Regions from separate parts of the Flavobacterium rhizophilum genome, predicted to be linked through region 2. Evidence: riboswitches for the same ligand, from Rfam matches in the RefSeq annotation. Region 2 holds a riboswitch; the other holds the start of a gene.

Region 1 (12,850 bases), on a different contig from region 2:
GTGTTTTGCAAATCGTCATCCAGGTAAATCCCTTTATTAAGATTCACAATTTGTGATACCAGTTCACTGGCATATTGATTACCCTCTTTTTCCGGCTTAAAATAAATTTCGCTTTTTACTGCATCTCCCCTTAAGGCTACTACATTGTCTATCCCTAAAAAGTCAAGGTCAATTAAAAAGTTCTCGGTATCTTCTTTGGTAAAACCACCGCAAAGAATGTGCGGAATAGCATCTACCCCATACTTATTTTGTATAGCCGAACATATCCCTACTGTACCGGGACGCTTTTTAACTACCTTTTTTTCCAAAAGTCCGTTTGCCAACTCTTTATAGGTATACTCTTCCCTGTGGTAGGTCACATCTATAAAAGGTGGATTGAATTCCATTAACGGATCGATACTATCAAAAATAGACTGTATGTTTTGTCCCTTTAACGGAGGTAGTATCTCGAAAGAGAACAATGTTTTGCCGTTTGCATTTTCTATATGTTCAGTAACTTTCATTTAATCTGCAATATTTGGGTTAAGCCATTTTATGGCTTCATCAATAGTTATATTTCTTCTTTTGGCATAATCCTCCACCTGGTCCTGTTTAATTTTTCCAAGTCCGAAGTACTTACTTTCAGAATTCCCGAAATAATACCCCGATACCGATGAGGCAGGCCACATAGCAAGACTTTCGGTTAGTGTTACACCCGTATTTTTCTCTACATCCAGCAATTCCCAGATTGTTGTTTTCTCTAAGTGATCCGGGCAGGCAGGATATCCCGGTGCCGGGCGTATACCTTTATATTCTTCTTTTATAAGTGCCTCATTACTCAGGTCTTCATTAGAGGCATATCCCCAAAATTCCTTCCTAACCTTTTCATGCAGGTACTCGGCAAAGGCCTCTGCAAAACGGTCGCCCAGTGCCTTAACCATTATGGAGTTGTAATCGTCATGATTCTTTTCAAATTCGGTAGCTTTTTCATCCACACCAAAACCGGTAGTTACACAAAACGCACCCATATAATCTGTTTTACCTGTTTCTTTAGGGCAAACAAAATCAGACAGGGCAATGTTTGGTGCTCCTTTGGTTTTTTGCGACTGCTGCCTTAGCGTAAGGAACGTAACCAGTTCGTTTCCGTTTTCGTCATACACGACAACATCATCGTCATTCACCTGATTTGCCGGAAATATTCCGTATACCCCTTTTGCTTCCATCCAGTTTTCATCAATAATAGAGGCCAGCATTTTTTTAGCATCATCAAACAGGACTACTGCCTGTTCCCCTACTACCTCATCTGTAAGTATATCGGGGTACTTACCATGCAGGTCCCATGTACGGAAAAAAGGTGTCCAGTCAATATAAGTCACCAACTCCTTTAACGAAGGTGAAATGGTATGTATACCTGTTTTCCTTGGTTTATAGGCAGTGTAGTTCTCCCAATCCAACTGAAGCTTATTTGCTCTTGCATCGGTTATAGACAGAAAATCCTTATCGCGCGAACGGTTTAAGTAGCCTTCCCTAAGCTTATCATACTCTTCCCTTATAGTTTTGGAATATTCGGTTTTTGTACCTGTATTAATAAGGTTTCCGGCTACGGTTACAGCCCTCGAAGCATCGTTAACATGCACTACTGTTTCCCTATATTCAGGCGCTATCTTTACTGCTGTATGTGCCCTTGATGTTGTGGCTCCGCCTATCATGATAGGAATACTTATATTCAGTTTATCCAGTTCTTTTGCCAGATACACCATTTCATCAAGTGACGGAGTTATCAGTCCGCTCAAACCTATAATATCCACCTCTTCTTTTATGGCGGTTTCAATAATCCTTTCCGGCGGCACCATTACCCCAAGGTCTATAATCTCAAAATTGTTACACCCCAATACTACCGATACTATATTTTTACCAATGTCGTGCACATCTCCTTTTACGGTTGCCATCAAAACCTTACCGGCCGATGTCCCCTTGCCTTTACCTTCTTCGATAAAAGGCAGTAGGTATGCCACTGCTTTTTTCATTACACGTGCCGACTTAACCACCTGTGGCAGGAACATTTTACCACTACCAAACAAGTCGCCCACCACATTCATACCTGCCATTAGGTTTATCTCAATAACCTCAATAGGTTTTACAGCAGAAAGGCGTGCTTCTTCCACATCGGCTTCTATAAATTCATCTATTCCTTTAACAAGAGCATGGGTAATTCTTTCCTGCAACGGAAGCGAGCGCCATTCCTGCACCTGCTTCTCTCCCGACTTAGCATCGCCTTTTACATTTTCGGCAAAAGCCAAAAGACGCTCGGTGGCATCGTCCCTACGATCAAGCAGTACATCTTCCACGTGCTCTAAAAGGGCCGCATCGATTTCATCATATACCTCCAGCATTTCAGGATTCACAATTCCCATATCCATACCATGCTTAATGGCATGGTATAAAAACGCCGAGTGCATTGCCTCCCTTACCTTATCGTTGCCCCTAAAAGAGAATGATACATTACTCACTCCTCCACTTACATGGGCATAAGGCAGATTTTGCCGTATCCACTGTGCTGCCCGGAAAAAGTCAATCGCATTTTTGCGGTGCTCCTCCATACCGGTAGCCACAGGGAAAATGTTCGGGTCAAAAATGATGTCTTCCGGAGGAAAATTCACCTTATCAACCAGTATATCGTATGATCGTTTACAGATATCAATACGCCTTTGGTAGTTATCAGCCTGACCTACCTCATCAAAAGCCATTACAATTACGGCAGCACCATAGCGTTTTACTTTTTTAGCGTGTTCAATAAACAGTTCCTCACCCTCTTTAAGGCTGATGGAGTTTACCACACTTTTACCCTGCACCACCTTAAGCCCTGCCTCTATAATCTCCCATTTGGAGCTGTCTATCATAATAGGCACACGGGCAATATCAGGTTCAGATGCTATAAGGTTAAGAAATGTTGTCATGGCACTAACGCCGTCCAACATTCCTTCGTCCATATTAATATCTATAATCTGGGCACCACCCTCAACCTGGGCACGGGCAATATCTAACGCCTCTTCATATTTTTCATCCTTTATAAGACGCAGGAATTTCCGGGATCCCGTAACATTAGTACGTTCCCCTACATTTATAAAATTACTCTCGGGTGTAACGATTAACGGCTCCAGCCCCGACAGCTTTAAATATCTTTGAATATTCTCCTTCATGTTTCTTCTTAGCTAACAACCGGCAACTTCCTCGGTTCATAGTTTGCCGAGACTTCTGCAATTAACTTAATATGCTCTGGTGTTGTACCACAGCATCCTCCTATAATATTAATCAGATTATCATCCAGATACTCTTTAATAAGCACCTGCATCTCCTCTGCTGTCTGGTCATACTGCCCAAATGCATTTGGCAGTCCCGCATTAGGGTGTGCCGATACATTAAATGATGTATTGTGAGCCAGTCTTTTCAGGTATGGTTTTAACTGATCGGCACCCAGTGCACAGTTGAAACCAACACTCAACAGCGGTATATGTGAAATGGATATCAAAAATGCCTCAACCGTTTGTCCTGATAGTGTCCTGCCCGAAGCATCGGTAATTGTACCGCTTACCATTACAGGTATATCCAGCCCTAATTCCTCTTTTACTTCCTCTATAGCAAAAAGCGCAGCTTTAGCATTAAGTGTGTCAAAAATGGTTTCCACCAAAAGTAGGTCACTACCCCCGTCAATAAGGGCACGTACCTGTTCTTTATAAGCAATTAGGAGTTGGTCGAAAGTAATAGCCCTGGATCCTGGATCGTTCACATCGGGCGACATGCTTGCTGTACGGTTTGTAGGCCCTATAGAGCCTGCCACAAAACGGGGCTTATCAGGATTTTTGGCAGTATATTCATCGGCAACCTCACGGGCAATTTTAGCTGATTCATAGTTAAGCTCATATACCAAATGTTCCATGTGGTAATCGGCCATACCGATGGTAGTGCCAGAGAAGGTATTGGTTTCCACAATATCAGCCCCTGCTTCAAAGTATAAGGCATGAATATCCCTTATAGCCTGTGGCTGGGTTAGTGATAAAAGGTCGTTATTCCCTTTTAACGGATGCGGAAAATCTGCAAATCTTTCGCCCCTAAAATCTTCTTCCGTAAAATTATACCGCTGCAGCATGGTACCCATAGCACCATCCAGTATAAGTATCCTTTCGTTAAGAGCCTGATGTATTTTTGACATAATAGTTTATATTCGGATTAATGTTCCGTTATAATATCAATATGTCATCAAAAAAGTGGAGAGAGAAAATACGGGAGTATTTTCCTTGTGTTATCTATCCGCGCTTGCGGTAGAATTTAGCACCTTCTTTAAAAGATTAAAGGGTTGCTAAGGCTTCATCGGGTCTATTCCCTCTGCCTTTCGTGATAACAAATCAATTTGTATAAGAACCCTGCAAAGTAATGTAATAAATTAATATTATGCAAATAAAAATAGCATACTGAATTGCAAGTATATAATTCCAAAACAGTTACAGCAACGTCCATTCAATTCAAGAAAAAAGACAGGCCCTTAGGCCTGCCCTTTAAACACACATGATAATGAATTATTAGTCCCTATTTTATTAAGCCGCCAGTTTCTTTTGTTTTTCGGCAACCTCTACCAGAGCTTCATATAGCTTTTGTACTATTTCACCTCTGCTGTCTTTAGGAGTACCTATAAAAAGGGCTTCCAACCCGTGTACCGATGCTGCCAGTTTAACCTCATCTTTAAAAGATGCAGGTAACCCTGTTGCATTTTTATTTACCGATACTACATTAAACCCGCTTTTAAGCAGCTTTGTATAATCTAACGGAAGGCTGTCATCTCCCGAAGCATCAACCGCAATCAGATTGCTAATATTATTAGCATGCAGGTAGTGCAATACATCCTCCATTTTGAACGGAATGCCAAACTGTATAAAGTTGGCCTCCCATGAAAAGTTCACGCCCTCTTTTTCAAAAAAGGCTACTGATGAGTTAGTAATCACCGGAAACCTAAGGTCTATTTTATTATCCAAAGCAAGGCCTTTTCTTTCTTTTAAAACCTTATTTATGAGCGCGCTCCCCACGTTTCCTATACCGAAGAGCACTATGTTTATCCTGTTATTCATTTTCTTTTTTACTTTTTCCTTTTTTAAGAATGGACTCCCCCCTGTTATGGCGCAGGGGAAAGACCAATTCTTCACAAACAAACAAAAACAACTTAAAATATTTTATATCAAACCATTACGCGATTAGTAATGGTATTCCTTGTAGAGTATGAGGTCGACAGGTGTAGTGTTGACCAGGTTATCATACACAGGGCTTCGCGCCTGAATCTCTTTTACCCATCGCTGTAAAGCTATTAAAGAAGCTTTTGTTGACGGTTTAAGGGTAATTTCCAGTTTACTGAAACCGGCTCTTTCTTTCGTGTTCCTGCCTTCATATTTAGCCGCATTGAAATTTCCTGTAATTTCTACCTGTAATGAGTTCAGCGCTATACCCTGCTCTTCTGCTACCAGTTGTCCCAGTGAATTGATACAACCTGCAAATCCTGCCAAAATGTATTCGTAAGGATTAGGCCCCTGCAGTTCAGGGAACTTTTCGTTCTCGCTTATCCTTAAATCGGTATTAAGTGTTTTAACTACAAATTGCTTATTGTTACCTGTATACCCCAGTACGTTAATAGATGTTGTGTTCATAATATTGTTATTTTTAAATGAGAATGATTGAAATAAAAAAAGGTCCTCCTGGAGTTTACCAAAAGGACCTTACACTTGAATTATAAAACTAAATATTTAAGTCGTTCGCTTTTGGCAATATACATAGGGCTTCCACATCCAGGTATACGAGATACAGATGAACTTACAAATGGTTGTGGTAAACGATGTAAACGAATTAAAAACTTTCATGCCCTATAACGGTTATTGCCAAATAATTAAAATAAAAAAGCCCCTGCTGTTGGCAGGGGCTTTTTGTCATATATAATTTTAATTTAAAATTAGTCAACAGTCACCCCTGCGGAAATTTTCCACGTAAAGTATGACATATTGCAAATAATAAATTTCATTTCTCTGATTTTGAACAACAAACATCCGAACAATTCCTGACATAAACAATACCTAAAGTAAAAATTAACATTTTAAAAACACATAAGCTGGCACTTAAATACTACGTATTTAAACAAACAGCGTTAAAAAACTCTTTTAAAAATATTAAAATCCTAAGCAGTTTTTTTTATTCCAAATAGGTTTTATACCTTTGCAGGAGAAAAAATTAGAGGAAAGATTTGTACTGATTGCAACCTCAATAAAAAATGCTAAAGCAGGACCACTTCCCTTTAGCACTTGCCGCATTCAGCACTGTTTTTCATTACATAAATTAGTAAACATTTTATGGCATATTTATTTACGTCAGAATCAGTGAGCGAAGGGCACCCTGATAAAATTGCTGACCAGATTTCGGATGCGCTGATTGATAACTTCCTGGCTTTTGACGCCGATTCAAAAGTAGCCTGTGAAACTCTTGTTACAACAGGACAGGTTGTACTTGCAGGTGAAGTAAAATCAAAAACTTACCTTGACGTGCAGCAAATTGCACGCGATGTAATTAAGAAAATAGGCTACACAAAAAGCGAATATATGTTTGAGGCTAACTCCTGTGGTGTATTATCTGCCATACACGAGCAGTCTCAGGATATTAACCAGGGGGTAGACAGGCTTACTAAGGAAGAACAGGGAGCCGGTGACCAAGGTATGATGTTTGGTTATGCTACAAACGAAACCGAAGATTATATGCCCTTGGCACTTAACCTATCACACAAATTATTGCAGGAACTTGCTGCTTTGCGCCGTGAGGATAAAGAGATTACTTATCTGCGACCTGATGCTAAATCTCAGGTAACGCTTGAGTATGACGATGACAACAAACCTGTAAAAATAAAGAGTATAGTTATTTCAACCCAGCATGATGATTTTGCTGATGAGCCAACTATGCTTGCTAAAATTAAGCAAGATATACTGAACATCCTTATACCGAGAATACTGGAAAAGAATCCTCAGTATGCTTACCTGTTTAATGATGAGATTGAGTACCACATTAACCCTACCGGTAAATTTGTTATTGGCGGACCTCACGGTGATGCCGGACTTACAGGAAGGAAAATTATTGTAGATACTTATGGTGGTAAAGGTGCTCACGGTGGTGGTGCTTTCTCGGGTAAAGATCCAAGTAAAGTAGACCGAAGTGCTGCCTATGCAACCCGCCATATTGCCAAAAACCTTGTTGCTGCAGGTGTTGCCGATGAGATTTTAGTACAGGTATCATATGCTATTGGAGTTGCTAAACCAATGGGTATTTACATAAACACTTACGGAACTAAAAAAGTTGACCTTAAGGATGGTGAAATCGCTAAAAAAGTAGAAGAGATTTTTGATATGAGACCTTACTTTATTGAGCAGCGCCTTAAGCTAAGAAACCCTATATACAGTGAAACTGCCGCCTACGGACACATGGGCCGCAAGCCGGAAACCGTGACAAAAACTTTCACTTCTCCAAACGGGGAACAAAAAACGATGGAAGTAGAATTGTTTACATGGGAAAAATTAGACTATGTAGAAAAAGTAAAAGAAGCATTCGGGCTTTAATATCCCGATTGATAAAAATAAAAGAAAGGCAGCCAATTGGCTGCCTTTCTTTTATTTTTCTATCACTACATCTATGTTTATCATGGCATTTACAAAATCCTCCCTTACCTGAGATTTTGTTGTACCAATCCGCCATTCCTTGTTTCGGTATCGATTCCATGTTATAATTTTTCTCTCAGTATGAGTAAAAAGTATACGTGGAGCAACTACAGCCATACTTTTAAGCTTACCTTCATAACGCGTATTTATTACTTCTACACCTACACAAATACCATTTCGGGGAAAAATAATATTGAGACTGTCAACATCTATTTTTAGCTCATAAGTTTTATTATCAGGGAATACCATAAGGTTTTGCCCGTACAATTCTTTTCCAGGCTTCTTTTCCAGTTTGTCATATTCGTAAAACCTTATATTATAACTTGCTTGGTAATCAAACTCTTTTTCATTTTTTAAATCCAGATATACAGCCTTCACTTTCCCTTCTTTGTATTCTGTATTTTCAATATAGGAGCAAAATTCAGTTCCAAAAGGGATCGATTTCTGCACCTTGTATTTCCTGCTTAAACCCAAATGTTTAGTGCCGGAATATTTTTTCTTTTTGTAATCAATTACCACCTCATTAAGCACTAAAGCTTTTTGAACCAAAGCAATATATAGTTCCCCTTTATAACTCTGAGGGCTAATTACTTTATTTTCATAACCTACAGAACTTATCAGCAAATCATCTTTCTCATCATTAAGGTCAAACTCAAATCTACCTTCAACATCACAAGATACTCCACGGTCTTTTTTTAGCAGCGTAACATTTGCAAACGATACTGGTTCTTCGGTAACACTATCTCTAACAACACCATGAATAACCTGGGCCTGAAGAGAAGACAACCCTGCAGAAAGACATAAAAAAAGAATTAAAAATGTTTTCAAATAATATTTTTTATAAACCATATTTTATAGTAAGCATTAAATATCGTGGCTGCACCCTGTATCGAGATACGCTTGTCCTGAACTGGTTAAAGCTGTCATCATTAAGCGAAGTGGTATTAAGCAGGTTGGTTCCACCTACTTTAAACTCCCATTTGCTTCCCGGTTTCCTGTACATAACATAAGCATCCAGAAAGTCATATTTGTTATCTGATGTCCTTGTATCATTATAGTAATGATTAAACTGATAATCAGCAGTAACGGTAAACGAATCCCAGAAATAATAATCCAATTTGGCAAACGGTCTATGATTATAGAACTTGTTATTAGCATAGTCATTTATACTTATACTGTAACCAAGCTCTAAGTTAGGCATCGTTTTATAGTTGGTAGAGAAACTAACCGAATAACTTTGTGTAAACTGCTCGTTAGTCTGCCTTATTGAGTTTTCCAGTGATGGCACTCCCTGCACCCCGCTTTGCGGATCAAACCTGAAGTTGTTGTATTTATTCCAATTTAGATTAGCCCCTACAGAGGCTTTATAGTAACGCCAGAAACTCCTGTTATAACCTATCATACCACTTAAGGACTCATCGGCAAAATTAGAGTTCTCCATAGTGCTTATACTATTAGCCCCGTTATACCCCGCAAGGCTTTTAATAGCATCCATACGATGATTATAGGTAAGAGAACCGAATACCTGCGTAAAGTTGAACATGTCAAACTTAAAGTAGCGCAGATTATGACTTTGATAAAGTGCATTTTCAAGATATGGATTACCTCTGAAAAGCGAGTTATAGTTGGTAAATATAAGCCCCTGTGCAAAGTTGGTCACATCGGTAAACTGAGTGGTCATATTGTAGGTATAGGTAAGGCTTTCTGATTTTTTAATCTGATAAAGCGCATACACATCCGGCAATACCCTGTAAAAATCATTATTTACTTTAATATCCTTTTGCTCATTGTATACATTATAACTGTGCAGGCTCACCCCTGGATTAAAAGTAAACTTACCGGTTATGAACTTATAATGTAATCCAAGGAAGACATCGTTAAAACTATAGTTCACATCATTTTTACTATTATCATCCAGATTATCCTGAGAGCCATCATCTAAGATCTGGAATATATCAGAATTAAAGCTTTGGTAAGAATATGTATCGCCCAGCGTCAGGTTGATATTACTTTTAGGCGTAACCATATAATAATAGTCAGCTTTAACATCGACCTTATTGGTAATCACAAAACGCTCCTGCGAAATATCATAACGGGTAGCAGGTGATAATCCTAAGTTAAGCGATGTGTCTCCGATACCGGAATCAGGGAACGGATTGTTACCCAGGTTGGCATTATAAAACGGATCTTCATCCTGATACAGGTGTTGTGCCTCAAAGGCAAATACATTCTTATCATCTAAAGTATAGTACAGGTTAAAGTTTTGATTGAACGAAAAGGGCTTTTGCTTTTTAACCGAATAAATTTCCTGATCCTGTTCTGTTTCCGGAAAAACCGACGAGAACAAACCATTATCCTCCTGTTGGCTTGAGGCCTTCAGGAAAGCATCGTAATCAACATGAAGATTTTTATTCGGAATATAACTTCCGCTTAGTTTAAATAGGGCAAAATCACTTTTTTGCAGTGATCTTTCATCTGTTTCCTGTGTAGTTTGTGTCTCCCCTGTTTCAGGATCTAATATCTGGTTACGAGTTTGAGTTTCTGTCTCCGTACGGCTTGAATTGTAAATACCAAAACCGCTAATGGTTAACGATTCGGTTGGATTATAACTGAAGTTAGCTGCGCCAAATTTGGTTTCAATCTCCTTAGCCCTGTTATTTCTTAGCAGTGATATACCCAAATCGTTAGAACCAATATTAAAACTGGTACCACCTTTACGCATCATGTTACGAAAGCCACCCGAGAACTTCATATAATCCTGAATAGTAAGCGGCAGTTCACCGTTATTATTAAGGTTACCTATTACATTAATACTGTATTTAGGACTGTAGTAAAACAACTTAGGGTTCACAAGGTAACGCTCACCCTCACCTATACTGGCTCCGGCAGTAACATCACCAAACCAAAAATTCTTTTTACCATCTTTCAGTTTGATATTCATTGCTACATTGTCCTGATTGTTTTCAAGTCCTTTTAGCTGGCTGACCTCATTGTAGTTACGAAGTACCTCAATCTTATCCAACGCATCGGCAGGAATATTTTTAACCCCCAGCTTGGTATCTCCGTCAAAAAAATCCTTCCCTTCAACCATAAGTTTGGATACGGTTTTACCTTCCACCGTTACCTCTCCGTCGTCATTCACCTCAACCCCCGGAAGTTTTTTAAGCACATCTTCCAATTTACGCTCACTACCGTTTGTAAAAGAGTCAGAATTATACACAATCGTATCCCCTTTTATGGTAACCGGCATTTCATAGGTAATTTCAAGTCCTGCCAGTTCTACACCCTGCTGAAGCACAAGGTCTTTTACCATATCATCGGTGGTTGTGGTTATTACTTCTTCCTTTGGTGTATAACCTATATAGCTTGATTTTAAAATATAGCTGGTATTGGTTTTCAGGGTAAGCTGATATTTACCTTTCTCATTGGTAATGGCATACGACTCCATTTCGTTAGTAGTTTTGTTAACCGCCATTATATTAGCCATTTCCAAACCTGTTCCGGTAGAATCTTTAATGGTACCCTCTACATGAATGCTTTGTGCCTGTACAAAGGCCGAAACCAATAGTACAACAGCAAGTAAAAAATTTCTCATTGGTTGGTTAGTGTAATTTTATTCTGTTCGCCTGCAGTTATACTATTATAGGATTCTCCTTCCTATTGATACTTAGGCATATTATTTTTTAAATAAGGATTATGGTCTACCCATACCTCGATGACCTCCGCCTCTTGGACCGCCACGCATTTCCTGCATTTCCTGCATTTTTTTCATCAGGATTTCAGCAAATTCTTCCTGAGTTACTTTCTCTCCTTTCTTAAGCTCTTTAATCTCGGTCTTATCTTTAGGATTAAGTACTATTTTAGAACAAAGTATCATTGTTTTGCCATCACTTACTTCCAGTATAAGTCCCGGAAGTCCCCAGTAATTACCCGGTCCCTGGCTAATAGGTATTTCCGGAGTATACCAAGCTGTAATCTCAACCGATTCAGGCATCTCTACCATATCCATAAAGTTGGTTTTTCTCAATTCTTCTTCCTTACCTTCCTCCTGTAACTTTTTTATTTTTTCTTCTGCTCCTTTTTTAGGACGCATGTTCATCAGGTTGGTTTTATCTACAGGCATAACAGCAGTAGCCTTAAAACAGGTGTAGTTACCTATTTTTTTTGTTTCGTTTACCATTTTCCATTTAATAGCCGGAAGCGAATCGTCTACTAAAAACTCTTTCCCAAAAATATCTTTCTCTACAAGTACCCTCTTGTCCTTTACATTTTTGTAGTGTTTTCCGCCACCGCCCATCATGGACGACATCATTTTAAACATTCCTCCGTCCTGTCCCGGTGCATCCAGCTTTTGTTCTTCCTGATAAACAGAAGCCGTTTTATCAAAATGTAGTACAAAAGTCTTTTCAAACATAGGGCGAATTCTCTCCTCAATCATTTTTCTCATTTCCGGCGTAATGTTCTTGTTTCCGTCAAGTTGCTTTGTAGCATCTTCCATACTGGTTTTAGACTCATATACGGCTTCTCCCTGAAATTCCTGAGCATGAGACAGGAAAACAGAAAAAAGTAATGTTATAACATAAAAAGTGAAATTTTTCATATCGATTGGTTTTTGCATTTATTTGTTAGACTGTCCAAAAGCCCATTCGTTACATTACTTTTTAAAAAATATTAAGTTTTCTCTCATTCTAATTTTTTGTACTTTGGCTAAGTATGAAAAATACCATCATTATACTCCTGCTATTTGTTTGTAACTGTACCTCAGCACAGGAGCTTACCATTCCTGTTAAATTTCTTTCTAACAGCAAGGCTGCACCCGAAAGATATATAGGAACCGATGCCTTTGGCTATGAGTATACCATAAGTGACAATGAGTTTAAAAAACAAAAGGACAATAAGGTTCTTAAATACAAAAGCCTTTCACTGGGAGACATCTATCAGGTAGACCTGCAAAACCCATTACAGGTAGTTTTATTCTACAAGAACTTCAATACAGTTGTATTGCTGGACAGTCAGCTTACCGAAACAGCGAGAATAAACTTTTCAGACACTCCGCAGGCTATAATAGCCGAAGCTGTTAGTTTAGCTTCACAAAACCGTTTGTGGGTTTATGATATTAACACACAACAAATAGGATT
Region 2 (12,850 bases):
TGCCAACCCGGGTATTATTTACGGTAAAGAAGCAAACAGTAACTTTGACAGCATCCAGAACTATACCCAGACAAACGAATGGATACTTAACAGCATTCACAGTGACTCAAGTGTAGACCAAGTGAGGGAAATAATAAAACATGCCAACGGCAGGACTATCTCTCAGGAAGAGGCTAAAACCATACTGGGCTATTATAACGGACTTGAAAAAGAAGACGGACTATACAACTACAAACACTTACCGTTCAAGGCTTTTGCAGAGATGCAAAAAGAACACAACTCTGTTGGATGGATTAGCATGAATCACTCTGCCGATTATGTGGAGCTGGCAATGTTTGGTCCGGGTAGTGAGTTGCTTAAACCGTTTGTTAAAAATATCGACCTGCATTACCTTATGCTGGAAGCAGCCGAAGTGGAAAACAAATTCTAGCACGGCACAAAACTATATTTAAAAAGAGGTTGTCTCAAATGTCATTTTGAGCGAAACGAAGTGGAGTCGAAAAATCTGCTGAAAAACAGAGATTCTTCCTTCGTCAGAATGACACTATTCCTGTAAAGGATTAATTTGAGACAACCTCTTTTTTTATATATTGCAGCATTGTAAACAACCACACCAATGAATAAATATCTTAAAGAAATACTATGGTTAATTATTTTATTAGTACCATGTGTGTTTCTCTACTCTTCTACAGATTCAACAATAGATATAAATGTGGGCGATACTTATTTTGTAATGGATCGTTTTTCACTAATTTTCCTTTTTATTGCGATACCGGGATTTCTTATTTACGGAATAAGAACCTTAATCAATAAATTCAGGGACAAGTTTATAAATATTGTATTTATATTATTTACTATACTAGTTGCCTTACTATGGATTGAAGCAATTATTATAAATGATAAACTTAGTTCATCAGGCGGATGGACTTTATACCCTCCTCTTAGTGCTCAACCTAAAAAAATTGAACACGAAGAATATTATTTTATAGCTAACCATACGATTATGATTACCTTAGAAGTAATACTAATTGTAATAGCATTATTCACTGCTTACAAAACAGGTAAAAACAAAAAATTATCATGAAAAAACTTTTCCTGTTACTGTTGATTTTTGTTTTAATCAGTTGTAAAAATGAGACTAATAGCTCCCCTGTTAATACAACTGAATTACATAATGGCGACATTATCTTTCAAACCTCATTATCGTCACAAAGCCAGGCAATACAACTGGCTACAAAATCAATTTACTCTCACTGTGGTATAATCTATAAGGATAACGGAGCCTTTTATGTGTTTGAAGCCATACAACCTGTACAAAAAACACCTTTAAACAAATGGATAGCCAGAGGTAAGGATAATTTTTACATTGTAAAAAGATTAAAGGAATTTAAGGACGGACTCCCAGAAGAGAAGTTAACGCTTATGAAAACAGCCGGAGAGACAATGAACGGAAAAAACTACGATCTTTACTTTGAATGGAGTGATGACAGGATTTACTGTTCTGAACTGATTTGGAAAATATACAAAAAGGCTGGAGTGGAACTTAGTGCTCCCGAAGAATTAAAAGATTTTGACCTTACCAACCCAGCGGTAAAACAGAAACTAAAAGAACGCTATGGAAGCAACATACCATTGCATGAAAAGGTAGTTTCACCCACCGCATTGTTTAACAGTAGCTTATTATATACTGTAAATACCAATTAAGAATGAGAAAAACAGTTATAACTACATTAATTTTATTTTTGGTGACATTTAGCCTCTTTTTTGTATGGGTAGCCCTTACCCCTGCTGATTTTGCCATGAGTGTAATTCCGGGATGGCATACAACCATATTACCTCCTCATTTTTTCCTTTCGTTTTTTATAACACCCTGGTTGCTGTTCACAGCATTAATTTACCTGTGGGCTTTTATAAAAAAATGGCCGCTTAACAGGCTATTGATCATAATCCATGTACTACTCAGCATTCCGCTACTTATAGTGTTTTTATATAAAACCGATGTAGACCTTAACTTATCTGCTGAAAATACGGCTTTAGTTTTTAAAGCTTTTTTCCTGGCTACAGTTGCCTTTGTTATAGCACAGATATTTTTTATGCTACAGCTTATTACAACCTATAAAAAATTAAAAGCCCGACACTAACTGCCGGGCTTTTATATTCTTATAGACTTACAGCTTCCTGTTTTGCCTTTTTAAAATCGGTTATAATTTCCTCTAAAATTGTTGCTGCGGGTTTTACCTCATGTATAAGTCCGGCAATTTGCCCAATTTCAAGTTCACCCTCTTCAAGGTCACCTTCAAACATCCCTTTTTTGGCACGTGCCCTACCCAGTAATGTTTTAAGCTCGTCTACTGTTGGGGCTTTGGTATATAAATCCATCACATCATGGAAAAACTTGTTCTTTATCAGCCTTACCGGAGCAAGTTCCTTAAGGGTAAGATGCGTATCGCCATCCTGTGCATTTACTATTGCCTGCTTGAAGTTATCATGCGACGACGACTCAACCGAAGCTGCAAAACGGCTACCCACCTGTACAGCATCGGCACCAAGTACCATAGCGGCAAGCATACCTCTACCTGTTGCGATACCACCTGCTGCTATAAGCGGAATTTGTAATTTTTCTTTCACCATAGGAATAAGCGTAAATGTAGTAGTCTCTTCCCTACCGTTGTGTCCGCCTGCTTCAAAGCCTTCGGCAACAACAGCATCTACCCCTGCTTCCTGAGCCTTTAGGGCAAACTTTACGCTACTTACTACATGTACCACGGTAATACCGCGCTCTTTTAACCATGCTGTCCATGTTTTAGGATTCCCGGCAGATGTAAATACGATTTTCACCCCCTCATCAACAATGATATTCATTATCTCCTCGATGTTTGGATATAGCATTGGTACATTTACACCAAAAGGTTTATTGGTTGCTTTTTTACATTTTTGTATGTGTTCACGCAGTACCTCTGGGTACATAGACCCCGCTCCAAGAAGGCCAAGCCCTCCTGCATTACTTACTGCACTTGCCAGTTTATAGCCACTGGCCCAAATCATTCCTGCCTGTATTACAGGGTATTCTATATTAAATAATTGAGTTATTCTGTTCATGTAAAATGAATATTTTTTTAAACTTTAAAACTACAAATTTTCAGACAAACGGCTTAAAAAATCGAACTTCTCTCTTACATCCATATTTATCATTACATCTGTACTGTTAGTATCTATATTAAACTTTTTTGCAATATCAGCAGGAACCTCAAACTCTTTCATATCATGCAACTGTCCTATTCTTATTAAAGGGAGGTAAGCCCACGCTAACTCATTAGGCCCCTGAGCCCCACAATCCCTAACAGTCTTTACTATTTTATTGTTTTTTATAAAATAAATACAAACACACTGCATACCATCTGTTACGTTATGTGCATAAGACTCCTCCAAGTTCATGTAATCTGCCCTTTTGAACCTTTCCTGAATACGGTTAAACCCTTCCTTACTAATTTTTGAATTGTTTAGTCCTAAATGTTTTACACTGTACCTGCCGCTAAATAACACATCTCCATTATTTTTTACAAGAAGCGTAACAACAGGACTGATACCAAAACACGGCGATGAATATAAAAAAAACAGCGTCAAAATCAGGAATCGTATCTGTTTTATATGTCTTTTTTACAAAAGTCCCTCCGTACCTATGTGTAGCATCTGTAGCTATTTTAAGTGTATCGGGAGTAAGTTTTTTTACTTTACAAAAACTCCATTTTTGGGTTGCCGGATTAAAAAGCCTCAAGCTGTCGTTTGATAAAGTATATTTAGACTCAGTACCAAAATAAATATAATATGCATTTGACCCGTATTTGGAATTTTCAGCACTTATAAAATGGGGTTTCTCACTATGAAATCCATATTTATCTTCAAAAATACTGTCAGTAAAAAACTCAAAACCTCTATTGTTAGCAAACTGGTTTGTAGTATCTATCGAGCTCCAAGTACCCAAAATAATATTTTGGGGCGTAAGTGTTTTTTCTTTTTGACAGGAAACTGATAAAATTGCAAATAAGAATAGTAAGGCGTATCTCATAAGTAAGGGTTTATTGCTTTATCAGCCTTCCGGTTTTGGATTTATCAGAAGATGACACCACATAGTTATATACTCCAAACGATAAACCACGTAACGATATTACTTGATTAGCAATGACTTCGTGCTGTAAAACAACCTGTCCTAAACTGTTATAAACTGTAACCGAAGCCTCATTCACATCATCCGGAAGAGCTATATAAAATACATCTTTTGTAGGGTTAGGGTATACTACAAAATCTTTTTTGGAAAGCTCCTGTACAGACAGTTCGTTTAATGCCAAAGCAAAATTAGGTATCCCATAACCGTAGTCATAATCCGGATTATCAAACCTGTCTGCTGAGCCCTTTATAAGATCCATAATCTCAGTATTGGTTTTATCAGGTAATGCCTGCCATAAACAGGCTACTAAACCTGCTGTGATAGGACTTGCAAACGATGTCCCGTTACCAAAACTTATCTCACCATCGGTTTTAGAGTAAATAGCAGCCACCCCCATTGCCATAACATCGGGCTTCAGCCTTCCGTCAAACGTTGGGCCTATACTGCTAAAGCTACCTCTTTGCTCTTCATAATTAACCGCACCAACGGTAAGTACATTGGCTGCATCGGCAGGAACCTCAACATAAGGTTTTTCGGTACTGCCTGTATTTCCGGCAGCATTTACACAAATCATACCACGAGTAAAAGCAATATTAGCTCCACGTGTTATAAATGCGGTTTGACCATCAAGGTCATCATACGTATAATCGTAATTGGGATTATCAAAATCATAATACCCCAGTGAGGTATTAATTACATCTACTCCAAGGCTGTCGGCCATTTCGGCTGCCTCTACCCAGTAAGATTCCTCCACAGGATTTTCAGATGTGGTATCTTCCGTTACAAAAAGGTAGTAAGAAGCATCAGGTGCTGTACCTACAAGCGCTCCTTCAACATAACCTCCCATGGTAGAAAGCACAAAGGTTCCGTGCTGATTACCGGTATAAAAGTCATCTGTCCCGGCAACAAAATTATATCCTCCCAAAATACGATTGTTATTCAACAGGTTTTGAAATGGCTGTGCTGTATTAACTCCAGGGAATCCAGAATCCAGTACTGCTATTATCATACCTTCTCCGGTATAGTCCTGCTGATGTAGTACCTGACCGTTAAGCATTTGTATCTGGGTAGTACTCATGCCATAATCAAAATCAGCCTGAACATCCAGTGTCTTGTTTACCTGCTGCTGCCTTGAGGCTATTGCAGGCCTTCCGGGGTTGTTAAGTGATTTATCGGCATACTCTATACTATTAACAAATTCCAGTGAAGTTAGTGCAGTTATATCATTTAGCTCCCCCCTTACATGCAGTGCATTAAGCCATTTTGACTTTGCCATTACCGTTATTCCGGTAGCAGATGTTACTGCATTTATATATTCCTGATGGATGGGAACATCAAGCTCATCAAGCTCAATACCCTGTGCTGTCCTGCGATCTAATGCACGTTGAGATAGCATTTCAAGCGGATTTTCAAAGTAATAATCTGCATCAGGTTTATCGGTAAAATACACCCAGGCATCCTCCTGAGCACTACATACTGCAGTAAATATAAGTAACAGTAATAGGAACTGCTTTTTCATTTTTTTAAAATTTTAACCATTCTTCCTAAAAGAATATACGCCCTGTAGGAGTTTATGGTTTATTCTTAATACGATTTCATAGCGGAATCAAATATACAAAAGATGCCTGCAAAAACTGAAAAGATAGTACTTTTGCCAAAATTCTTTTAACAATGTTATACCTCATTTTAAGTATTATATGCAGCGTTACCGTTGGTGTACTGTTTAAAACTGCAAAAAAATACCCTGTAAACATTAGCCAGATTGTAGCCTGGAACTATGTGTTTGCCGTAGGACTGTGCTATCAGTTTTTTAAACCCGATATGAGTACTGTAGATAGTAATGCCACATGGTATATTTATATTCCGCTAGCGGTACTGCTACCCTCTATATTTATATTTTTGGCACTATCTATTAAGCACATGGGGATTGTAAAAACCGATGCTGCCCAACGTCTGTCACTATTTATACCGATACTGGCAGCCTACTTTATTTTTAAGGAGAGTTTTACTACTTATAAAATTATAGGCCTGCTTGTAGGTTTCCCTGCTATAGCTTTGATACTTTCCAAAAAAGATGATAATAATGCCTCAAAGTGGTTTTATCCGGCTATCGTATTACTGGGGTTTGGCGTTATAGATATACTGTTTAAACAGATAGTCCTGCACAATACCATGCCTTACACCACATCGCTTTTTATAGTATTTTGCGGAGCTTTAGCAGTGGCATGGCTGTATGTATTTTTTAAACTGATTGTGAGTAAAGAAAAACTAGGTCTTATAAATTTGGCTTTCGGTGCACTGGTTGGGATTTTCAACTTCTGTAATATTCTTTTTTACCTAAAAGCGCATAAGGTATTTTCTGAAAATCCGTCGACTGTTTTTGCCGGAATGAATATGGGTGTAATTGTACTGGGCAGCCTTGTGGGGATTTTATTTTTTAAAGAAAAGATGTCAAAACTTAATTATGCGGGACTCATTTTAGCACTTTTTGCAATTATTTTTATAACACTGTCTCAGGTTCAGGCTCACTAAAAGCAAAAAAACACCAAATTCAAATGTTTGATTTTCAGTTAAATAAAAAATATTTTAAATTTTGTTTGGAAATTAAAATGATTGTACTTTAAATTTGCAGCAAGTTCTTTAGAAAATAATTCTTATCCAGAAAGACCGAGGGATTTGACCCTATGACGTCTTGGCAACCTGTTCATTAATTTGAATAAGGTGCCACATTCAACCACATGCAAATGTGGAAAGATAAGTTTAGAAATACGTAGATAATACTTCAATATATTATGTGCCTTTCTGACTTATCGGAAAGGCATTTTTTGTTTATGCACTTTCCGATAGACTGGTTTAGAATGTTTTTTAACAGGATTAAAAAAATTGTCAAATATTCTAAACAGCAAAAAAATGAGAGAGCAAACTTTAATTCTAAACAGCATTCCGGTAGATGAACTAACAGGATCAATCGCTACCCCAATTTACCAAACTTCAACATTTGTACAGGACGCACCGGGCGTTCACAAAGGTTACGACTATTCTCGCAGTAACAACCCTACGCGTAAGGTTCTTGAAGACTGTATTGCAGCACTTGAAAACGGTCACGGTGGTTTTGCTTTTGCAAGCGGACTGGCAGCTATCGACTCGGTTATAAAACTTCTTGAAGCAGGAGACGAGGTTATAGCAGTAGATGATATTTATGGAGGAGCTTTCCGCCTGTTCACTCACGTGTACCAAAAATTCGGGATCAAAATTAACTATGTAGATTCTACAAACGCTCAAAACGTAGCCGATGCGGTAACCGAGAAAACAAAACTCATCTGGATTGAGTCGCCTACAAACCCTACCCTTAAAGTATCGGATATACGTACTATCGCAAAAACAGCAAAAGAAAACAACATACTACTTTGCGTAGATAATACTTTTGCATCGCCGGTTTCTCAAAAACCTATCGATCTGGGTGCAGATATCGTTATTCACAGTGCAACTAAATACATTGCAGGTCACAGTGACCTGATTGCGGGTCTTGTGGTAACTTCTACACAGGAACTAAGCGAGAAAATCAAATTTATACAAAATGCATCGGGTGCTATTTTAGGACCATTTGACAGCTGGTTAGTAATCCGCGGTATTGAAACGCTTACCCTTAGAGTAAGACAACATGCTGAAAACGCTCAGAAAATTGCTGAGTACTTACAGGAAGAAAAACTAATCAAAAATGTTTACTACCCTGGCCTTAAAACACACCACAACCACGAGATTGCTAAAAGTCAGCAAAAATACTTTGGAGGCGTAGTCGCTTTTGACCTTGTAATTGATGATAAAGAACTGGCTTCACAAATAGTATCGGGCACTAAACTGTTTAAACTGGCTGAAAGTCTTGGAGGAATTAAGAGCCTTTGCTGCCTGCCATGTGAAATGACACACAAGTCTATCCCTGCAGAAAAGAGATACAGCTCCGGTGTTACCGATAGCCTTATACGTCTTTCGGTAGGTCTTGAAGATGCTGATGATCTTATTGAAGACTTAAAACAGGCTATTGCTACTGCTGTTAAGGCTAATGCGGATAAAGTTAGCGTAACAGCTTAATTAAACATCTTATAAAAGAAGAAATACAAAATGTCAAGAAAAAATTTAAATATAGGATTATTCGGTTTTGGTTGTGTAGGCTACGGCTTATATGAAGTGTTGGAAAAAACTCCGGGACTGAAAGCAAACATCAAAAACATTTGTGTTAAGGACAAAAACAAAGCTCGTCAAATAAGTGCCGAAAACTTTACCTATGACAAAAACGACATTCTTAACGACGAAGACATCAATGTAGTGGTAGAACTTATAGATGATGCCGATGCTGCTTTTGAAATTGTAGCAGCTGCCCTTAAAAAAGGGAAAGCTGTGGTATCTGCCAACAAAAAGATGGTTGCCGAACATTTTACCGAACTACTGGAACTACAGCGTGAATACAACGTGCCGCTTTTATATGAAGCTGCCTGCTGTGCCAGTATGCCCATAATCAGAAACCTTGAGGAGTACTATGACAACGATCTTTTAGAATCTATAGAAGGGATTGTTAACGGCTCTACCAACTATATACTTACCAAAACTTTTGCAGAAAACCTTTCGTATGAGTCTGCCCTTAAACAGGCTCAGGACAACGGTTATGCCGAAAGTAACCCTATTCTTGACACTGGGGGCTTTGATGCCAAGTACAAATTGCTAATATTATTAGCACATTCATTTGGTTACATTGCAAATCCTAACGACATATATAATATAGGTATAGATAACATTGGCGAACTGGAGCTTAAATATGCCCGTGAAAAAGGACTTAAAATTAAGCTGGTTGCTCAGGCATTCAAAACACCACAGGGTACCCTTTCGGCTTTTGTTATCCCTAAATTCGTAGGTAGCGATGACCGTTTGTTTACTGTAGACGATGTATTTAACGGAGTGCTAACCAAAACCAGCTTTGCCGATACCCATTTCTTTGTGGGGCGTGGTGCAGGTGCACATCCTACAGCCTCTGCTGTGCTGTCAGACATCTCTGCATTAAGCTACGATTACCGTTACGAATACAAAAAAATATACCAGGAAGAAAACCTGTTGCTTAGCAATGAGGTTACGCTTAAGGTACTGCTTCGCCATAAAAAAGAAGAGGCAGAAAGCTTAAAAGAATATTTTGACACTATTGAGGAGTCATATGCAAATCATGATTCCGGATACATAACAGGGAATATTTCCCTTGAAAATGTAAAAGCCCTGCACAGCGATAATCCTGCCGAAAGGTCTTTTATCTTATTAAATATTGAAAAAGAAAAAGAAACTCTTGCTCATGAATCTTTAATCGAAGCTAATTAATTAGTAGTTCTGATTATGTTTAGTTGAAAAGCCGTATCTGTTCCCGATACGGCTTTTCTGATTTAACCCTTTTCTTACCTCAAATAATAAGTTTTTACTTATTTTCGCCACGGCTGTTTTTACAGCAAACCAATCTTAAAGTGGAGTCCGGGAACCACTAAACAAACGGGGCATAATCCTGAAACGCCTTATAAGTAGGGACAATTTATTTTTATGAACTCAAACTTTTTTGAAACAAACAGTTACTTTATCGACGAGAAAGTAAACTTTTTTAAATTTGAAAACTGCTACCGGATTTATAATGAACAGGGAGCAAACATTGGTAGTGTAAAGCAAAAACTAAGTACCGGTCAAAAATTTTTAAGACTATTACTTAAAAAGCCTATGCTACCATTTTTACTGGAAATCAGAGATTCTGAAGACAGGCTTCAGGCATCAATATCAAGAGGGTGGACTTTTTGGATGTCTAAAATAACAATAACCAACCCACACGGTAAAGTAGTAGGAACTGTAAAGCAAAAGTTTAAATTTTTTAAACCTACCTTCAATATTTTTGACGCTTCAGATTCCCAAATCGCAAAAATAAATGGCGACTGGAAAGCCTGGAACTTCCATATTACTGATCCTGGTGAAAACCAAATTGGTGCCATTAACAAAAAATGGAATGGTGCTATGAAAGAAATTTTCACATCGGCAGATAAATACAATGTAACCATACATCCTGAATTTGCTCAAAACGATAACAAAGTAGCTATACTTGCCGGAGCAATTACAATTGATATGGTGCTTAAAGAAAGTAAATAAATACCATAAAAAAATCCTGAGCAATGCTCAGGATTTTTTTATTAATGCTTTTTATACTCCTTTACCCCTGCCTTAATTTCAACCAGTATATCATTTTGTTCCGGCGGTACCGGGCATGAAAAACTATGGTTATAGGCACAGTACGGATTATAGGCTGTATTAAAATCTATAGTAAGCGTATTTCCTGCAGGAATTTTAAGATCTACATACCTGCCTCCTCCATAACTTCCGTTACCCGATGTCAAATCAGTAAACGGCAGGAAAAGATAATCATTATACTCTTCCATTTTCATCATATCCATACTCTGAAAAACGTCCAGCTTTACCTCTTTCCCTTTTAGTGTAAAATGCAGTTCGCCATACTTCCTGTAACGTGGTTTCCTGCTCGTAGTGGTTTGCATATAAAAAGGTTTTTCATTTGGTGTTACAACCAGTTTGGCCTCTACACAAAAATCAGTATCTATAGGATAAAAATCCAGCGATTTAAACGTCTTGATATCTTCTTTAGTAAGCGGAGACTCATCTGGGTTAGCATACTCCTTATTCATCTTTTCCTGAAAAGCCAAGGCGTTTTCCTTTGAGCACTCCTGTGCTTTTGCCATAAAGCTTAGTAGTAATATTCCGTAAATTATTATATTCCTCATTATCTTATTATTGGTTTTATACAAAAGTAACCAATAACTTAAAATATTTTTATCGGGCAGTTAATATTAAGGACTCATTCCTTTGTATATTTGTGCTAAATCATCCCATTTACATGTTTCTTAAAGCCTTTAAGCGCTATATCAATAACTTCAAAGGGTTTTCCCGGGAGATATGGATACTAACGCTAATTACGTTTATTAATCGCGCCGGTACTATGGTACTGCCTTTCCTCTCTAAATACCTTAAAGAAGACCTGTGCTTTTCATACGGTCAGGTAGGTTGGATAATGGTGTGTTTTGGAGTGGGATCTATGCTGGGATCATGGATTGGTGGTAAACTGTCAGACAGGATAGGCTTTTATAAAGTAATGGTATATAGCCTTTTTACAACGGGGCTTTTATTTTTCGGTTTACAGTATGTAACTTCCTTTGTTGGGTTGTGTTTTGCAATGTTTGGTATTATGGTAATTGCCGATACCTTTAGGCCTGCCATGTTTGTATCTCTTAATACCTACGCCAAGCCCGAAAACCGTACACGTGCACTGGCATTGGTAAGGCTTGCCATCAACCTTGGTTTTGCTGCAGGACCTGCCCTGGGCGGACTCATAATCACAAATATTGGCTACAAGGGATTGTTTTGGGCCGATGGGGCTTCGTGTATAATCTCTATATTACTATTCTATATACTGGTTAAGGAGAAGAAAAAAGTAAAAGAACAGGAATCGCTTGTAAAAGAAGATATAACAAAACACGTATCAGTTTTTAACGATGGTACTTTCCTTTTGTTCCTGTTTACCAGTTTTGCAACAGCACTTATATTTTTCCAGATGTTTACTACCCTACCGCTTTACCACGGGGAAGTATACAACCTAACCGAATTTGAAACAGGACTTATTATGTCGTTTAACGGTACTATGGTATTTACCTTAGAGATGCCATTGGTGGGGTATATTGAAAGGAAAAACATATCTAAAATCAAAGTACTTTTATGGGGGTCAGTCTTTTTTGCCCTTGCCTTCTTTACCCTTTTAATTAATGTTTGGATAGGAGTACTCTTATTAAGTGTAATATTCATTACACTTGGAGAGATGCTGTGCTTCCCGTTTGCCAATTCGTTTGCTATGAGCCGTGCTCCCCGTGGTCACGAAGGGCGTTACATGGCACTATATACCATGACATTTAGTGTAGCCCATATATTCAGCTCCAAAGTAGGAATGCTTAATATTTCTTTATTTGGTTATAATACCAACTGGGCTGTTATGGGATTTTTAGGCCTGCTCTCTGCAGGGGCTATTCTACTAGTACAAAAGCGTTTAAAAGAAGAGTCACACGCTTAGCATAAACTTTTAAGGTATCTTTACACAATAAAAAACTATCGTTTTAGTTATATAACTATAAAAATAGTTGGTAAACTAGAAAAATAGTTTTAGCTTTGGATTATTAATTAAAGATGCCATGCAAAAATTAACTAATAAAGAAGAAGAAGTAATGCAGATTTTATGGAAGCTGGAAAAAGCTTTTGTGAAAGATGTACTCTTAGAGGTAAAAGAAAGTAAACCTCATTACAATACCGTTTCCACCATAATAAGAAACCTGGAGGAAAAAGGTTATGTAGATCATATTGCCTATGGTAACACCTACCAGTACTACCCTACTGTATCTAAAGAAGATTACCGCACAGGCTATATGAGTAATGCTATTAAAAACTACTTTAATAACTCATATAAGGGTATGGTATCTTTCTTTGCCAAAGAAGAAAAGATAAGCGCTGAAGAGCTACGCGAAATACTGAAAATGATAGAGAAAGAAGAGTAACATGGAACAGTTTTTTGTATATATGGCCAAAGCTTCAGGATTAATCGCCCTGTTTTATGCTGCG

The links. A riboswitch is a leader RNA that binds a small molecule or an ion and turns the genes downstream of it on or off. The one in region 2 is predicted to bind S-adenosylmethionine.
Region 1: linked by a shared signal. The riboswitch ahead of ABS768_RS07140 (homocysteine S-methyltransferase family protein) and the one ahead of ABS768_RS08115 (trans-sulfuration enzyme family protein) in region 2 are both predicted to bind S-adenosylmethionine.

What each region holds. Positions count from the first base shown of each region.
Region 1 is NZ_JBELQB010000004.1:286,772-299,621, reverse strand. It holds gene metF (methylenetetrahydrofolate reductase [NAD(P)H]) at 1-503, opposite strand, end outside; gene metH (methionine synthase) at 504-3,179, opposite strand; gene ABS768_RS07140 (homocysteine S-methyltransferase family protein) at 3,188-4,189, opposite strand; SAM riboswitch class I at 4,277-4,381, opposite strand; gene ABS768_RS07135 (hypothetical protein) at 4,572-5,099, opposite strand; gene ABS768_RS07130 (OsmC family protein) at 5,223-5,669, opposite strand; gene metK (methionine adenosyltransferase) at 6,363-7,613, shown strand; gene ABS768_RS07120 (carboxypeptidase-like regulatory domain-containing protein) at 7,665-8,540, opposite strand; gene ABS768_RS07115 (carboxypeptidase regulatory-like domain-containing protein) at 8,551-11,307, opposite strand; gene ABS768_RS07110 (GLPGLI family protein) at 11,407-12,312, opposite strand; gene ABS768_RS07105 (hypothetical protein) at 12,426-12,850, shown strand, end outside.
Region 2 is NZ_JBELQB010000005.1:178,845-191,694, forward strand. It holds gene ABS768_RS08065 (alkaline phosphatase) at 1-430, shown strand, start outside; gene ABS768_RS08070 (hypothetical protein) at 617-1,084, shown strand; gene ABS768_RS08075 (YiiX family permuted papain-like enzyme) at 1,081-1,704, shown strand; gene ABS768_RS08080 (hypothetical protein) at 1,707-2,141, shown strand; gene ABS768_RS08085 (NAD(P)H-dependent flavin oxidoreductase) at 2,161-3,099, opposite strand; gene ABS768_RS17885 (DUF6438 domain-containing protein) at 3,130-3,624, opposite strand; gene ABS768_RS08100 (hypothetical protein) at 3,551-4,066, opposite strand; gene ABS768_RS08105 (S8 family serine peptidase) at 4,077-5,684, opposite strand; gene ABS768_RS08110 (EamA family transporter) at 5,837-6,697, shown strand; SAM riboswitch class I at 6,817-6,926, shown strand; gene ABS768_RS08115 (trans-sulfuration enzyme family protein) at 7,076-8,254, shown strand; gene ABS768_RS08120 (homoserine dehydrogenase) at 8,285-9,523, shown strand; gene ABS768_RS08125 (LURP-one-related/scramblase family protein) at 9,737-10,327, shown strand; gene ABS768_RS08130 (DUF1684 domain-containing protein) at 10,369-10,971, opposite strand; gene ABS768_RS08135 (MDR family MFS transporter) at 11,085-12,308, shown strand; gene ABS768_RS08140 (BlaI/MecI/CopY family transcriptional regulator) at 12,427-12,786, shown strand; gene ABS768_RS08145 (M56 family metallopeptidase) at 12,788-12,850, shown strand, end outside.